One region of the Exiguobacterium sp. HSB13 genome, then DNA from elsewhere that is predicted to be linked to it. Evidence: predicted binding sites of a transcription regulator. Region 1 holds the regulator's gene; the other holds the start of a gene.

Region 1 (8,275 bases):
CGACTCATACAGGATGCATGAATTGATGAAAGATCGTTATTAAGATGTATTGCTATCGTACAATGTTTCCTCATCTAACAGCTCTAAACAAAAAAGAGGTCCGCTTAACGCGAAACCTCTTTCTTCTATAAGAAGGAACAAACGATTATTAAGAAGAAACAAAACGATTATTGTTTATTCCGTTCTTCTTCTTGTGCTTGTTTTAATTTCTCTGGTGTTACGTCCGTACCTTCTTCATCGACGATTTTCATGCCCATGAGTTGGTTTTTAAACGATCCACGGAATGCTGCGAGATACGCTGCACGTAGCTCTTTTTGCTCTGCTGCTTCTGCTTCCGATAACGGCTCGACTTTTGATTTATTCGCTAATGCATTGATTCGATCTAATTGCTCTTGTGATAACATGGAATCCCTCTTTCTGTACGACTCAAACTTGAGTAGTTCAATTGTATTCTTACTGTAAAAGAGCTTACTAAAAAAAGCAAGTTAACCGCGTCCGTCGACGGGTTACTTGCTTCTCATTCCGAACTAGGCGTCAATTCGCGGTATTCAAGATATCGACGATTGACCGTTGCTTTTGAGATATCATGCCCCATCCCGCGAAGCGTAATCGCGATATCTGAAAACGTCAACCCGAGCTCTCGGAGACGTACGATTTCTTCGATCGGTACGTCTTTTCGACTACGCCCGGCGTTCTCTCCTTGACGATTGAGATTACGCTCCGGACGAAAGCCTTGTTCGACCGCTCGCCGCATGCCGCGCGCGATTTTTGCATTGTGCAGTTTCCGTTGATATTCTTCAACGAGCGAGACGATCTCAAGGACCATTGCTTCTGCATCAGCAAGCTGATATTCTCCATCCGAATCAAGTGTCATCAACCGAACACCGTGCTTCTTAAACGTGTGCAAAATAGCGATTTTCGCATTCCCCCGACCAATTCGTGTGTCATCCGTCACGAGTACCGCATCTACCGCATCACGTGTCACATGGTCAAGAACCGTCAGCATTCCTTCCCGATCAACGTCATATCCACTCTCTTTTTCAGAGACGATGTCTATGACATCAAAGCCCTTTTGAGACGCGACCTTGGAAAGCTCCATCCGTTGGCGTTCAATCGAACTATCTTGTGCTTCTTTTTCGGTCGACACCCGACAATAAATCACGACCTTCATCGTACCTCACATCCCTGTTCGTTCTTTCACAACTTTTCCATTTTGTCATTGTTGTGCGATTGGTACAACGATTTTGCTTTTTGAGATGACGTGTTTTGTCTCGACATCATTATTTTTGATCAACCAGTTGACGTATTCTTCATCTGACATCGAACCATCATTGTAGACTTCAGCAATTTGTTCAACTGTAGCGTTCTCATCGACCGTAACGGAAGCGGTCATCAGTTGCGCTACCTTTTCATCAGGGCGTGGTGTGAGTAAAAAGATCACGAAGGCAATACTTAATGCATAGAAGAGAATTGAAAAAGCATGAGTACGAATCGTATGAATCATCATGAATCCCTCCAAATATGAAATGAATGATTTAGAATAAATGTTCGCGGAACAATTGTTCGCATAACTCATAATAAACACAGAACCCGTGTTCGGTCAACACAAAATGTCGAACAATTGTTTGTACGCTCATTTGTTCTATGTTATAGTGAATCTAGAAACATATATTCTTACATTTCAAACTTCAATCCAGAAAGAGGTGGCAATTCGTATGCGGAAAATGTCTAAGCGCCAACAAGAGATTCTCGACTACATCGTCTCTGAAGTGAAACTGAAGGGGTATCCACCATCAGTTCGTGAAATCGGAGAAGCAGTCGGACTCGCGTCTAGCTCGACGGTACACGGTCATTTGGATCGACTCGAGAAACGGGGAATGATTCGCCGTGACCCGACGAAACCACGTGCGATTGAGATATTGCTTGATAAGCCTGAAGAAATCACGGAAGCCATCGTCCATGTTCCCGTCATCGGGAAAGTCACAGCGGGTCTTCCGATTACAGCGATTGAAAACATCGAAGAACAGTTCCCACTCCCTGCACATTATGTAGGAAACGAAACGGTCTTCATGTTAACGATCGATGGTGAATCGATGATTAACGCAGGTATTCTTGACGGCGATCGTGTCATCGTGCGCCAACAAAACACAGCAGAAAACGGAGAAATCGTCGTAGCTATGACCGAAGATAGCGAAGCGACGGTGAAACGGTTCTTCTTAGAAGATCAACAGGTACGTCTACAACCAGAAAATGACTCGATGGATCCGATGTATTTCGATAATGTCTCCATTCTTGGTAAGGTAATCGGCGTGTATCGGACGATTCATTGACGGAGGGACCAGTTACGACTGGTCTTTTTTCATGCCTTCAGGAAATGTACATGATACCGTTAATACCGTTGCACTGACGGGTTACGTTGCGTATTCGGTCGCAACGCAACAAACGGATTGGTTACCGACCGCCATTGGTATCGCTGTCGGTACGCTTTGGTTGTCACCCGACCTCGATTTAAAGTCAGAACCCTATTATCGCTTCGGACCATTTCGAGTCCTGTGGATGCCTTATGTCAAGATCATGCCCCACCGCTCGATCTGGTCGCATGGATTGATCATCGGAGATATCATCCGACTTCTTTACAGTGCAGCGATTCTGATTCCGCTACTATTTTTAAGTCTATATTTTCAGGTTCTTGATTCTGCTACGATTGATTCGTGGTTTGCTTCCTTGCCTGCCTTCGTCGTTGGTATCATGGTGGCGAGCACGATTCATATCCTACTAGATTATTCCAGCAGTTGGTTTCGACCTAAAAAAAGAAAAAAGCGTCGCCGTTAACACCTCTTTTGCTTGCTCGCAAGTGGAATGAGGTGTTTTCTTATCCACTTTTTCGTATCTTTAAACATCAAAATAAAAAATTTCCATTCCTATATTTCAATTATATGTATTGAAAACGTTCTCAAATCGGAGTAATTTAAAGTAGAAAGGCCATTATCTGCTTTAATCCAAAGGGAGGGTTTTTGCATGAATAACTTTGTACTAGAAATGATCGGTACGATGATCCTCATCCTGCTCGGGGATGGTGTCGTCGCCGGTGTCGTCTTGAAAAAGACGAAGTCGGAAAACAGCGGATGGATTGTCATCACGTTCGCTTGGGGTCTTGCCGTCATGACAGCAGCATTCGTCGCTGCTGAGAGTGGAGCGCACTTGAATCCCGCATTGACGATCGCACTTGCTTTGAACTCTGATCTACCGTGGGCAGACGTTCCGATCTACATTGCCGGACAACTTGTCGGAGCTTTCATCGGCGCCATTCTCGTTTGGCTTCATTACATGAAACATTTTGAAGCGACTGATGATCAAGCAGCAAAACTCGGTGTGTTCGCAACAGGTCCAGCGATTCGCCATACGCCGTCGAACTTGATTTCTGAGATTATCGGGACATTTGTTCTCGTCTTCGGTATCTTGGCACTCGGTCTATCGACATTCGGTGACGGCTTAAAACCACTCATCGTTGGTTTACTCGTCGTCGTCATCGGTCTATCACTTGGTGGTACAACAGGGTACGCCATCAACCCGGCTCGTGACCTTGGACCGCGTATCGCGCACGCTATCCTACCGATTCCGAATAAAGGTTCATCTGACTGGGGCTATTCATGGATTCCTGTCGTTGGTCCAATCATCGGTGGAGCGCTTGCCGTGTTCATCTATCAATTGATCTACTAAGATCACGTCTCACTAACACATACCGCTCAAGGGGGATTTCGAAATGGAAAACAAGTATATCCTAGCACTCGACCAAGGTACGACAAGCTCACGTGCGATCATCTTCGATCACGATGGGAAAATCGTCAACTCGGCACAACGGGAATTCAAACAATACTTCCCGCAACCAGGCTGGGTCGAGCATGATGCAAACGAAATCTGGGGTTCGATTCTTGCTGTCATGGCTGAAGCACTCGGTACAGCAGATATCAAACCGGAGCAAATCGCCGGAATCGGAATCACGAACCAACGTGAAACGACGGTCGTCTGGAACAAAGAAACAGGCAAACCTGTCTATCACGCACTCGTTTGGCAATCGCGTCAAACGTCTAGTATCTGTGACGACTTAAAAGAACAAGGCTTGAACCAGAAGTTCCGTGATAAAACAGGGCTTTTGATTGATGCCTACTTCTCTGGTACGAAAGTCAAATGGATCCTCGACAACGTCGAAGGTGCACGTGAGCAGGCAGAGAACGGTGAATTGCTCTTCGGTACGATCGATACGTGGCTCGTTTGGAAACTGTCTGGTGGAAAAACGCACATCACAGACTACACGAACGCTTCACGAACATTGATGTATAACATCTACGAACAAAAATGGGATGAAGAGTTACTCGATATCCTCGGTGTTCCTGCTTCGATGTTGCCAGAAGTTCGTCAATCGAGTGAAGTCTACGACAAAACGGTACCGTATCACTTCTTCGGTTACGAAGTGCCTATCGCTGGGATTGCGGGTGACCAACAAGCCGCACTCTTCGGTCAAACATGCTTCGAAGCGGGTGAAGGCAAGAACACATATGGAACAGGTTGTTTCATGCTTATGAACACGGGTGAGAAAGCTGTTTCTTCTGATCATGGACTCTTGACGACAATTGCTTGGGGCGTCGATGGAAAAGTGGAATATGCGCTTGAAGGATCGATCTTCGTCGCTGGTTCTGCGATCCAGTGGCTCCGTGATGGACTCCGGATGTTGAAACACGCGAAAGATTCAGAAGGTTACGCAACAAAAGTCGATTCAACAGACGGTGTCTACGTCGTTCCTGCTTTCGTTGGTCTCGGCGCACCATACTGGGATTCAGATGTTCGCGGGGCAATCTTCGGATTAACACGCGGAACAGATAAGGAGCACTTCGTTCGGGCAACGCTTGAATCACTTGCTTATCAAACACGCGACGTGTTAACAGCGATGGAACAAGATTCCGGAATCGAACTGAAGACACTCCGTGTCGACGGTGGTGCTGTAGCCAACAACTTCTTGATGCAGTTCCAATCGGACATCCTAGGCGTTCCTGTCGATCGTCCGCAAATCAATGAAACGACAGCACTCGGCGCAGCCTATCTAGCTGGATTAGCCGTTGGTTACTGGAAAGATAAAGCGGAAATTAAACAACAATGGAAGCTAGATCACCAGTTTAAACCAGAGATGAAAGAAGACGATCGTGAACAACGCTATGCCGGATGGCAAAAAGCAGTCGAAGCGACAATGGTCTTCAAACCATCGAAATAAAATTATTAACCCGGTCCCTTTTGCAGAGGGACCGGGTTTTCACTGTCTTATAAAAACTACAATAAAGTCATTTTTAAAGTCATTTTTCTAACACCAAACTCAAAAGTGTCGCCTCAGCACATACATCATAATTCTTTGTGCTACTCTTTCGCATAGAGGAGTTCACATGTATTCCTTTCCATTTATAATGTGGATCACTCATTTTTCTCTAGCATGATCATGTCGATCGCCTGTATTCCGTTCTCCCAGATTTCCTCTGGATACGACCGAAAAAAATCTTTTTTTATATCGTATAGCCGGAAACCAAGCTTTTGGTAGAAAGCTAAATTATCAATACTCGAATTAGCCGTTCCTACGATGAAATGATGATACTCTTGTTCCTTATATTGTTCGAGCGTTAATGAGATGATCCTCTTTCCTAACCCTTGACCCTGTTGTTCTTTTTTGATGGCGACGTTTTTTATTTCCATTGTATCTTGATTAATTTTGGTCATAACAATAACACCCACTACATTACCAGATGAATCTTCGAGATAATACAGGTCACCGTTAGGTAAGTATTCATAAATCTTATCGATAGATTCATCAGCCAGTAATAATAAGGGGATGAATGTCTGCTTTTTGATTTCAGTGTCTGCTTTCCTTAACGTATAACTCAAGAACTCACCTCATTCTTTACATTATATTACTGTCCTATTTATGTACATGCATTATGATAACAATTTTCATAGCACCATTTCATTCAGATATGAAAGAATCCCCATTGCATTGAAGCAAAGGGGATTTGATCCTTATTTGCTAAACTCTTTTTTCAATCCGTCTTCAATCTCATCAACGGATTTCGACTGCCCGCTAAGAACAGCTGCTAAAAACGCGCCTTCGACGAGTGGTGCGTCGATAAACCGAACCGTCCGTTCGCCACTATATAGTTCAAGTGCCAGTTCCGTGTTCATCGTCGCAGAACCGATATCCGTTAAGACGACTCCATCATCGTCTAGTGTATTTAGTGTTTCTTCGATGCGCGTCGCGTCCGTTCCAATGCTACCGTCCTCAAGACCTGCCGCTACTAAGACTGGCGTATCCGGCGCCATCTCTGCTAACAGTTCCTTTAGTCCAGTCGCAAGTTTTTCACTATGGGAAACGAGTACAAGATTAACCATGAAGCACCTCCGCGATTTCGCCGAGTAACAACGCACTCGATAGACTACCTGGGTCCTGGACGCCTTCCGTCGCTTCACCGAAGTAAGACGCGCGCCCTTTCGTTGCGATGCGCGCTTTCGTATCAGCAAGCGCTTGATCGATTGCCGCTTTCAAATCCCCTTCTTGCGAGAGCGCCTCTTGGAACGGTGTCCAGATATCGACCATCGTCTTTTGACCGAATTCCGATTTCCCACGCGATTTGATGCCTTCCGTCGCTTCATGAAAAGCATCCGCGAGTTCCGCACCTTCGACTTCCGTTTTCCCTTTGAACGCACCAGCGAACTTAACGAAGGCTGTTCCGTATAAAGGACCGGACGCCCCACCGACCGTCTTGATCAGCGTCATCCCGACTTCTTTCGATAGAGCTCCTAAATCCTCATATTCGCCGTGTTCTTCTAACGTCTTTTGGACTGCTTGGAAGCCACGTGACATGTTGATCCCGTGGTCCCCGTCACCGATTTCCCGGTCAAGGTCCGTCAATTCATCCTTGTGCTGTTCAATCTGTTCCGCTGCTTTGATGAGCGCGCTTCGTAACTGTTCCGTCGTCAACTTCATCTTTGTACACCCCGTTTATCTAAATTAGAATCCAATCGCTTTCGTTTCTGCATCGAGATAACCAAGCAGTTCATCATCCACTGGTAAGAGCGTAATTGAGAATCCGTGCATCTCGAGCGACGTCATATAGTTTCCAACGAACGAACGGGCAATCTCGTAACCATGTGCCTGAAGTTCTTCCGCGACGTATTTATATGTGATATACAGTTCGGATTCTGGTGTTCCACCCATCCCATTCACCATGACTGCGACTTTTTTTTCTGGTACCTCTTTTGTCAGACGATCGAGCAACTCTTTAACGATCGCATCAACGGAAGCGACTGCTTTTCGTTCAAGTCCTTTTTCACCATGGATGCCGATTCCGATTTCCATCTCGTCATCATGCAACTCAAAGCCTGGCTTGCCACTCTCTGGCATGTAACATGGTGAGAGTGCCATTCCGATCGAACGAACGCCCTGGATGACTTTTTCCGCGACTGCTTTGACTTCACTCAGTGATTTCCCTTCTGCAGCTGCAGCTCCGGCAATCTTATGGACGAAGACCGTTCCCGCAACCCCACGACGATCCTCTTCCTTTTTGATCGCGATGTCATCATTGACGACGACCGTGTCGACTTCGATGTCCTCGAGTTCAGCAAGTTCCTTCGCCATATCGAAGTTCATGACATCACCCGAGTAGTTCTTGACGACGAGTAAGACACCTTTCCCACCATGGGCTGCCTTAATGCCTTCAAGCACCATGTCCGGTGTCGGTGACGTGAAGACTTCCCCACAAACAGCCGCAGCAAGCATACCGTCACCAACGAATCCCGCGTGCGCCGGTTCATGCCCACTTCCCCCACCAGAGACAAGACCAACTTTTCCGTCAAGCGGCACTTTCCGCGCGACGACATTGACCCCTTCGACCTTTTTATACAAATCAGGGTGAGCTAGTACGAGTCCGTCGACCATGTCTGAAACGAACCGGTTTGAATCTTTCATTAATTTGTGCATGAAAAACGCTCCTTTACCTAACTGATTTTGCCGTACCACTTAGTCTTTACCACCAAATCAAGTCGAATATGTCGAAAAAAATGATGAAAATATTGACCAGTTGGTGACGATATCCCGCATGAATGCTATGCTCTAAAAAAAGAGGAGGATTCGAATGTCATCAGCCTTTCAAGCAGGTGTCCGTGCCTGTCTACCCACTGTCCTCGGATATATCGGCATCGGCTTCTCAGCCGGGATCGTCGGTCGTGCCTCCGGCTTATC
Region 2 (8,275 bases), on a different contig from region 1:
TAGCATACTGATCGAGGATACGTCCGGCTGTGATGTCCGTCAGAATCCCTTCGAGTTTATAACCGACCTCGATCCGGAATTGGCGATCCTTTTCGTTCGGGGCGACGACGACAAGAACACCATTGTCTTTTCCTTCTTGACCGATGCCTTGGCGCCGGAACGTTTCATTGGCGTAAGAGCTTAAATCCTGTCCTTTTAGATCGGGAACCGTCTTGAGGACGACTTGTGCCGTCGTATATTGTTCGAGTTCCTGACCAAGTTGCGCGAGTTCGGCTTCTTCCGAAGGAGTGAGCAGCTGAGCATCATCCTGAATGAAGAACGCTGCTCCCGTCCGTTCTGAAACGGCACTAGCTGTTGGAACGAAGAGGAAGAAGACGAGGAACGCGCTCAACAGAAGTCGCGTCCACCGCCGAATCATTTCGAATCACTGTTAAAGTCGACGGTCGGATTTTCCCGGTCGCTGTCTGAAATCTCGTAATACGGTTTTTTCTCGAATCCGAAGGCGGATGCGTAGAGTGTTGTTGGGAAGCTCCGACGTTTTTTGTTATAGAGGGTTACAGCATCATTGTAATCCTTGCGGGCAATCCCGAGACGATTTTCTGTTCCTTCAAGCGTATCCATCAACGATTGGAATCGTTCGCTTGATTTTAGTTCTGGATAAGTCGTCTGCAAGGCAATCAATCCGCGAAGCGAAGACGTGACTTGTTGGTCGGCTTCAATCCGCTGCTCGGTTGAAGCAGCGCGCGCAAGACCAGCTTGAGCTTCAGCGACTTTACCGTAGACTTTTTCTTCTTGACCCGCGACACCTTTAACGGTTTCAACGAGGTTCGGAATCAAATCCGCACGACGCTTGATTTGGTTGTCGACTTGCGACCATTTATTCGATACATCTTCTTCTACATTGACGAGGCTGTTGTATTGTCCGATTGCTAAAAAGGCAATTACGGCAACAACAACGACTCCGATGATTAATGGGAGTTTTGATCTACTCCGACTTCTGCGTGCCATGTGGCATTCACTCCTTTAGTTATGTCTCATCCCTATATACCCTTAACGAAGTGAATTAGTTTCAAAAAAATGAAAAACCGTCAGCTAAAATAGCTAACGGTTTGAACTTACATATAGACGATGACAGCTAAGACAGCTGCTAAGACAAGACGGTAGATCGCGAATGGAACGAGTTTGATCTTGTTGATCAGCTTCAGGAAGAAGCGAATCGATAAGAGGGCAAATACGAACGACGCAACGAAACCAACAGCATAGAATGCGAAGTGGTTCGGTTGAATGTTCTCCCAGTTCTTAACGAGCGAGAGGAAACTTGCACCGAACATGATCGGTACAGCCATGATGAACGTAAAGTCAGCTGCCGTCCGGTGATTCATCCCGAGGAAGACCCCTCCAGAAATCGTTGAACCAGAACGGGAGAAGCCAGGCCAAAGCGAAATACATTGGAACAGACCGACGAGTGCTGCTTGGCGATATGTAATCTGATCAAGCGATGTCGTTTTGGGTTCCTTTGGTCCGAATTTATCGGCTGCGATCATCAAGAGGGCACCGACAGCAAGACCGATGATGACCGTTTCAATCGAGAAGAGGTTCTCATCGATGAAATCTTCGAATAACAGCCCAAGAACAGCTGCTGGTAGAAGACCGATCAAGACGTGACGTAGTTTTAGCTTGTGTGTTCCTGATGCGTCATGTTCGCCTTCAATCTTATACAAACCGATCAAGCTGAAGAGACGTTTCCAAAAGACGACGACGACCGCAAGAATCGATCCGAGCTGGATGACGATTTTAAAGGTGTTCGCCGAATATTTACCTAGAAATTCCGTGGTTTGCAACCACATGTCATCGACGATGATCATGTGACCCGTGGAAGAGACTGGTGCAAATTCCGTCATCCCTTCGACGAAACCGAGTAAGAGCGCTTTTAAAAGTTCAATGATTGTCATGGTAATCTCCTTCTATATGATGTGCTATGTAAAAACATATCATGTTTTATTCTTGTGAGATAGAACTAATTGGAATATCGGGCGCAGGTCTGAGAGACGATTGGATGTGTAAGACGCGTTGTACGATTTAAATTCGTTTGGATAAGATAATAGATGGATTTAGATTTCATCGGATAGATCAGGAGATTCGATCATTTCCATTCATACTAAAACAGTATGAAAGAAAAGGAAATCTTTCTGTTAGGACACAAGGTCAGAAAAACTTCAAATCGATTGGCTTCACTGGAATATGCCTGGATCTACAAACAGAAAAACGAGCAGGAGACGGTATCGTCCACTACTCGTTTTGCAACAGGCTCATCCTAAAGCGACGTCAAGAATCATCATGACAGTAAAACCGACCATCAGACCAAGTGTTGCTAAATCGGATCCGTTCTCTGCTTGTGATTCCGGAATCAATTCTTCGACGACAACGAAAATCATCGCACCAGCGGCGAACGATAACGCATACGGTAGAAGCGGTTGAACGAAGAAGACCGCAGCCGCTCCAACCATCGCGGCAATCGGTTCGACGATCGCTGACAATTGACCGTAATGAAAGGCGCGCCGGCGCGACATCCCTTCACCGCGTAATGGAATCGATAGGGCAGCCCCCTCCGGCATGTTTTGAATCCCAATACCGAGTGCGAGGGTCAAGGCACCGGCGACGGTCGCTCCGTCCATGTTCAAGGCAGCGGCACCGAAAGCGACACCAATCGCAAGACCTTCAGGAATGTTGTGCAATGTGATCGCAAGAAACAGTAACGTCGTTTTCTTGAGTCCTGTCGAAGGACCTTCCGCTGTCTCGAGTGGTGCAGATAAGTGCAAATGCGGTGTAACGAAGTCGAGGAGACGGACGAAAAATCCACCAGCGAGAAAACCGATGGCGGCAGGAATCCAAGCGATTCCACCATCCTGCTCCGTGAACTCGATCGCAGGAGCAAGCAACGACCAAAACGACGCGGCAATCATGACGCCAGCAGCAAAACCGAGCATCATGTTCATGACGCGTTTTTCAATCGTCGTAAAGACAAAGACGAGTGCCGCACCAAGTGCGGTTAACCCCCACGTCATCATTCCGGCAAGCAATGCTTGCACGACGACGGGGAGGGAAGTAAACCAATCCAACATGACTATTCCTTCTTTCCGGGCACGATTTAAAGCATCCATCTGTATGAGAGCTTACCCGTTTTCGATCCGGACGATTCGTGTGAAGGGAATTTCAATGACTTCACGTCCGCGCAGAAAGAGAACGGAACGTTCGGGTGCTAGTCGTTCCACGAAACCGACGACCGTCACGTAGCTACTTTCCTTATAATACGTGATTTCAAGTTCGTTTCCTTCTATTAAAGCTTCTTGAAGCAGAAAGTGCCATGATTCTTGCAACTGTTCATCAATTTCAGGCAAGTCGAGCTGATGCATCTGGACATAATATTCCCGCAGCAGTTGCAAATGTTCCGGCATGAGAAAAGGAATCCATTTTAAATTTCCCCGATCACGATACGCTGTCATGAAGATCACCTCCCGGATGACCGCCGACGAAACGAAGGCGACGTTTGGCGACACTCGTATCAAGAAACGAGACAGCGAGGCGAATCGTCCCTTTTCCGTAGCGAAGATTGACGACATCCATTGCTTTTAATAACCGTCGCCGTTTCCAGAGTCGCGCATTATCCTCGAACAACGACAACTGTAAGGTGCCTTGATCGGCAGTCAAATGTCCCACTGAAACGGATAAAAAACGAACAGGTTCTCCGTCGAGCCAATTCGGTTCGAACAATTGTAAGACGTGACGCAGAATGATGCGTTCATCGGATGTTGGATAAGGCAACCGTACTTGACGGGAGAAACCACTTCGGACGACGTTTCGAGAATAGCGGACACCAATGTGAACGGTCCAGCCGACTTGATTCGAAAAGCGACAACGTGCGGCGACATCCTGCACGAGTTCATTGAGCACATTTCGGATGCGTTCGAACTGATAATAGTCCTGCATCAACGTCACACCGTGTCCAATCGTCCGTTGAGGGGCTTTCTCGAACAAATGACGAGGGGCAAGGAGTGTTGGTGACGCGTCAAGACCCCAAGCGTGATGCCACAGTTCGGCACCGATGACACCGAAGCGTTCGTGTAACTCTTCGACGGGGCGCATGGCAAGATCACCGATTGTTTCAATCCCCATCATCTGCAGATGTTGTTCCATGCGGTGTCCGACCCCCCACATCTTCCGAATCGGAAAATCATGAAGACGTCGTGCGACATCAGCATATCCACATCGCGCGATGCCTTCTTTTTTCCCGATTAAATCAAGGGTCAGTTTCGCGATGACGTTATTTGGACCAATCCCGATGCGGACGTGGATGCCGGTTTGTTTCAGGATTGCCTCTTTAATTTTGTGGGCAGCTTGCAGATCGGAACCAAATAGGCGATCGGTTCCGGTCATATCAATGAAGCTTTCGTCAATCGAATAGACGCGAATGGCTTCAGGTGGGGCGAATTGGTGCAGGACATCAAGGACACGGATTGACGTCTTCATATAAGCGAGCATACGTGGTTCGACAAGTTGAATCGTACGACGAACAGCGTATGGCAATTGCTCGATTTCATATAATCGACCGGCTGTCTTGATTCCAAGTGCTTTTAAGGCAGGGGTGGCAGCGAGAATGACGGACCCGCTTCGTTTTAAATCGGAGACGACCGCCAGGCGTGTCGTCAAGGGTGGGAGATTGCGATACTGGCATTCACAGCTGGCGTAGAAGGACACACTGTCGACGCAAAAAATACGTTTATCTTGTGGTAAAACGACGGAAGGAAACATCTGAATCACTCCTTTACATAAAAGAACGTATGTTCTTATTTTGGTTTCCTTGACTATAGCATGGTCTCAAAGTGTCTCAAAATAAAAACTGTTGAAAAAAGGGGGATTTGAACGATTTTCCCTCATATAAAAGGAGTTTGATACACTAAGGGAGAGAAAAAAGGGGGAACCTTCATTGAAAGAGACCAATATCCGTTTACCAGAATTACCGAAAACACTTCAGCTAGAGATCTTCGATCAAGTCGAAATCGATGACCCGTATCTGAAAGGAGCGCGTTATGAGAAAGAGTCGATGCCAAGTGAACTGACAGAACGCATCGATGCCTATCAAGTGTGTTTTCAAAATATCTCGTTCGCGAATCTGACCTTTGACCGTGGTTCGTTCGAAGATATCCGTTTTGAGCAATGTGACTTAACGGGATGTCACTTCCAAGAAACTCGTTTTCACCGCGTATCCTTCGTCGGATGCCGGATGACGGGTGTTCAGTTCGAAGATTGTACGCTGGACCATTTGACGATTCAGGAAGGACTTGCGGATTACGTACAGTTCATTCGCAGTACGCTCCGTCATCAACACTGGAGTGAAACGACGATGAAAGAAGCGCAGTTCTTCGAAGTGAAACCGACCCAGTGGAAACTCGAAGCGGTCCGGCTTACCGATAGCCAATGGATTGAAACACCGTTAAAAGGCCTCGATCTCCGGCAGACGGAACTCTCTGGTATTACGATCGATCCACGATTTTTACCAGGTGCTGTCATTACGGAAGAACAGGCAGTCGCCTTTGCTCGATTATTAGGGTTGGTCATTCCATAAAAAAAGTCTCTTTTCGATGGATTTCGAAAAGAGACTTTTGGTTTGTTCTTAAAATGACATCGTTTCGCCATCCTCTGGAATGAGGAAATGGGCAGAAAGGTGGAAGGCGGCTAAAAAGTCAGCAATCATATCGCGCCGCAGGAGACAATGATTGACGGACTCGAGGTGCGAGACGATGATCGTTGCTTCCGCTGCTGCTTCGTGTACCGCAAGGAGATCGCGTTGTGACATCGTAATCGGTTCTCCGGTCAGGAACTGAGCAGCGCCGCTGTTGACGACGATGATGTCGGGGGTATGCTGTTCAATCGCGTGTGCGACCTCGTCACACCAGATCGTATCCCCAGCGATATAAAGTGTCGGTTCGTCCGGGTGCGTGAGGACGAGTCCAGACACACGTCCCATCCGTTCACCGATTTCACCGACACCATGCTGTCCACCTGTTCGATGGATTTGGATATCACCGATCGTCACACCGGCATCGAAGGAAGAAACGTTCGTGAAGTCGGCTTCTCGGATGTGTTGCGCGTCCTCTTCTTGCTGCGCATAAATCGGTAAATGCTTGGGTAATAGTTGTTTAGCAGCATCGTCGAAATGATCGGCGTGCAGATGCGTAACAAAGATAGCGTCAGGATCGAGCAGTGTGTTGACATCGACCGGTAAGTCGACGAGTGGATTGGCGACGGCATTCGGTGTCTGTCCGAAAGGAGGCAAACTGCCTTTTTCGCCGAGGAACGGATCAATCAGTAAGACTTGATTGGCATACGTGACGACGAGCGTTGCATTACGAATTTGTTGAATATCCATTAGGTTCATCCTCTCTCAATGACTCGGATTAACTATTCCCCATCTGGCATTCAATGAATCCTATCGCAAGCGTTTCTCCATCGCCATAACGTCGACATATTCGCCGTTCAACTGTCCTTGTTCCTTAAACGTTCCGACAATCCGGAACCCGGAGCGGATATAGAGTTTTTGTCCGATTTTATTGAACGGGAAGGTGAAGAGAATCAGTTTATGCATCTGATGATCGCGCGCATGTTGTTCAGCCGTTTCAAGCAAACGTGTGCCAATCCCTTGTCCACGATGAGTCCGAGTGATATAAACCGAAATCTCACCGACGGATGCGTAGACAGGACGCGGATTATACGGATCGAGGGAAATGAAGCCGAGGACACCTGTGTCATCTTCAGCGACATATCCGGCATATCGATCGGTGCGTTCCGCATACCACTGGGTCATGAAGGATAAGTCCTTTTGGTCGGTCTCAAGCGTTGCGATCCGATCTTCGATGCCTTCGTTATAGATGGCGAGAATCGCTGGTAAGTCGTGTTCCGTTACGGGACGAATATGCATGACGCTCACTTCCTCATCGCTTTTCCTTCATTATATCGGTTACGTGTCAATGTAGTGATATGTTTGTGCGATAAGAAAAATGCCCATCCCTTCATATAGAAGAGAATGGGCATTTTTATAGTCTTTAAGAGACTGTGGATGTCTCGTTCTCGTAAATCGGAACCCAGCCGTCTGTCGTGACGAAGATCCGGACAGCGACTACTTTACGATCGTCTTGAAGCGTAAAGTAGTGGCGCGTGTTAACAGGAACGGAGATCAAATCACCAGGGTTGAGTTCGATGTTATAGTAGCCGACTTCTTCGTCTTTGATCGCAAAAACGCCGTGACCGCTGACGATGAAACGAACTTCGTCATCCGTGTGATGATGTTCTTTCTGGAAGTTGACGAGCAACTCATCAAGGTTCGGTGTCGTATCCGAAAGTGAAATGATATCAGCTGTCTGATACCCACGACGTTCTGATACATCTTTGATTTCTGGAGCGAACGTATCGAGAATCGTTTGTTTGTCTGCATCCGTCAGTGTGAAGTTTTCAACGAGATGCGCTGGAAGTTTCGAAACGTCCCATTGTTCGTAAAGAACGCCGCGTGACGCAAGGAAGTCAGCGACTTCCGTTTGATCCGTATACCGTGTGTTTGTTTCTTGGAAAAAGACTGTTGCCATGAGATGATTCCTCCTTTTAATGAATAGATTGACGGCATGATTGCAACGTCAACGTATAGTTAAATAAAAACTCGAAGGCTTCGAGGTGTTTCTTTGCTTCAAAAGCGGTCGGTGCCCAGACCGTGATTCCGTGATTGCGGATCAGGACGGCACCGCTGTCCGCTGTGACATACGGTGCAAAAGCAGCAGCAAGTGTCGGGATGTCCGCATGATTTGGAATGATCGGTACCGTGACCGTTGCATCTTCTTCCCACTTGCCGAGTGCCTTGATGATTTCCTGCCCGGAAAAGGTGATACTGCCTTGATCGCCATAGAGTTCCGAAATCACATTGTTCGCAATCGTATGGACATGCAGGGAACAACCAGCGTCCGTTCGGTTGAACACCTCGACATGGAGCAATGTCTCAGCGGAAGGACGCCCGGATTGCTCACCGATTAATTGACCGGTCGCATCGACATGAACGAAGTCGTCAGGAGTCGTCTGCCGTTTATCTTTTCCGCTTGCCGTCACAAGGAATTCAACCGGAACACCGGACGTCCGAATGGCGAGATTGCCACTCGTACCAGGGAACCAATCGCGCGCCGCAAGCTCTTGTTTGATGGCGCGTAGCTCTTCATACCGTCGCATGAATGTCATG

What was found. The regulator LexA, encoded in region 1, represses DNA repair genes until DNA is damaged. The targets are predictions, from matches to a motif close to CGAACATATGTTCG.
Region 2: ACZGCQ_RS13360 (Y-family DNA polymerase) is a predicted target of LexA. The motif match lies at 4,832-4,845, and genes of this name have one in related genera.

What each region holds. Positions count from the first base shown of each region.
Region 1 is NZ_JBUZOM010000001.1:430,372-438,646, reverse strand. Features, by position in the region: gene ACZGCQ_RS02250 (DUF896 domain-containing protein) at 168-404, opposite strand; gene ACZGCQ_RS02245 (YneB family resolvase-like protein) at 518-1,171, opposite strand; gene yneA (cell division suppressor protein YneA) at 1,217-1,504, opposite strand; gene lexA (transcriptional repressor LexA) at 1,716-2,330, shown strand; gene ACZGCQ_RS02230 (metal-binding protein) at 2,362-2,832, shown strand; gene ACZGCQ_RS02225 (MIP/aquaporin family protein) at 3,019-3,720, shown strand; gene glpK (glycerol kinase GlpK) at 3,764-5,266, shown strand; gene ACZGCQ_RS02215 (GNAT family N-acetyltransferase) at 5,461-5,925, opposite strand; gene dhaM (dihydroxyacetone kinase phosphoryl donor subunit DhaM) at 6,058-6,426, opposite strand; gene dhaL (dihydroxyacetone kinase subunit DhaL) at 6,419-7,021, opposite strand; gene dhaK (dihydroxyacetone kinase subunit DhaK) at 7,046-8,014, opposite strand; gene ACZGCQ_RS02195 (AzlC family ABC transporter permease) at 8,169-8,275, shown strand, end outside.
Region 2 is NZ_JBUZOM010000002.1:311,368-319,642, forward strand. Features, by position in the region: gene ACZGCQ_RS13335 (TPM domain-containing protein) at 1-418, opposite strand, end outside; gene ACZGCQ_RS13340 (LemA family protein) at 415-1,008, opposite strand; gene ACZGCQ_RS13345 (undecaprenyl-diphosphate phosphatase) at 1,116-1,952, opposite strand; gene ACZGCQ_RS13350 (ZIP family metal transporter) at 2,310-3,122, opposite strand; gene ACZGCQ_RS13355 (YolD-like family protein) at 3,174-3,503, opposite strand; gene ACZGCQ_RS13360 (Y-family DNA polymerase) at 3,487-4,809, opposite strand; gene ACZGCQ_RS13365 (pentapeptide repeat-containing protein) at 4,985-5,623, shown strand; gene ACZGCQ_RS13370 (MBL fold metallo-hydrolase) at 5,672-6,427, opposite strand; gene ACZGCQ_RS13375 (arsinothricin resistance N-acetyltransferase ArsN1 family A) at 6,488-6,976, opposite strand; gene ACZGCQ_RS13380 (1,2-dihydroxy-3-keto-5-methylthiopentene dioxygenase) at 7,101-7,637, opposite strand; gene ACZGCQ_RS13385 (methylthioribulose 1-phosphate dehydratase) at 7,654-8,274, opposite strand; gene ACZGCQ_RS13390 (2-hydroxy-3-keto-5-methylthiopentenyl-1-phosphate phosphatase) at 8,271-8,275, opposite strand, start outside.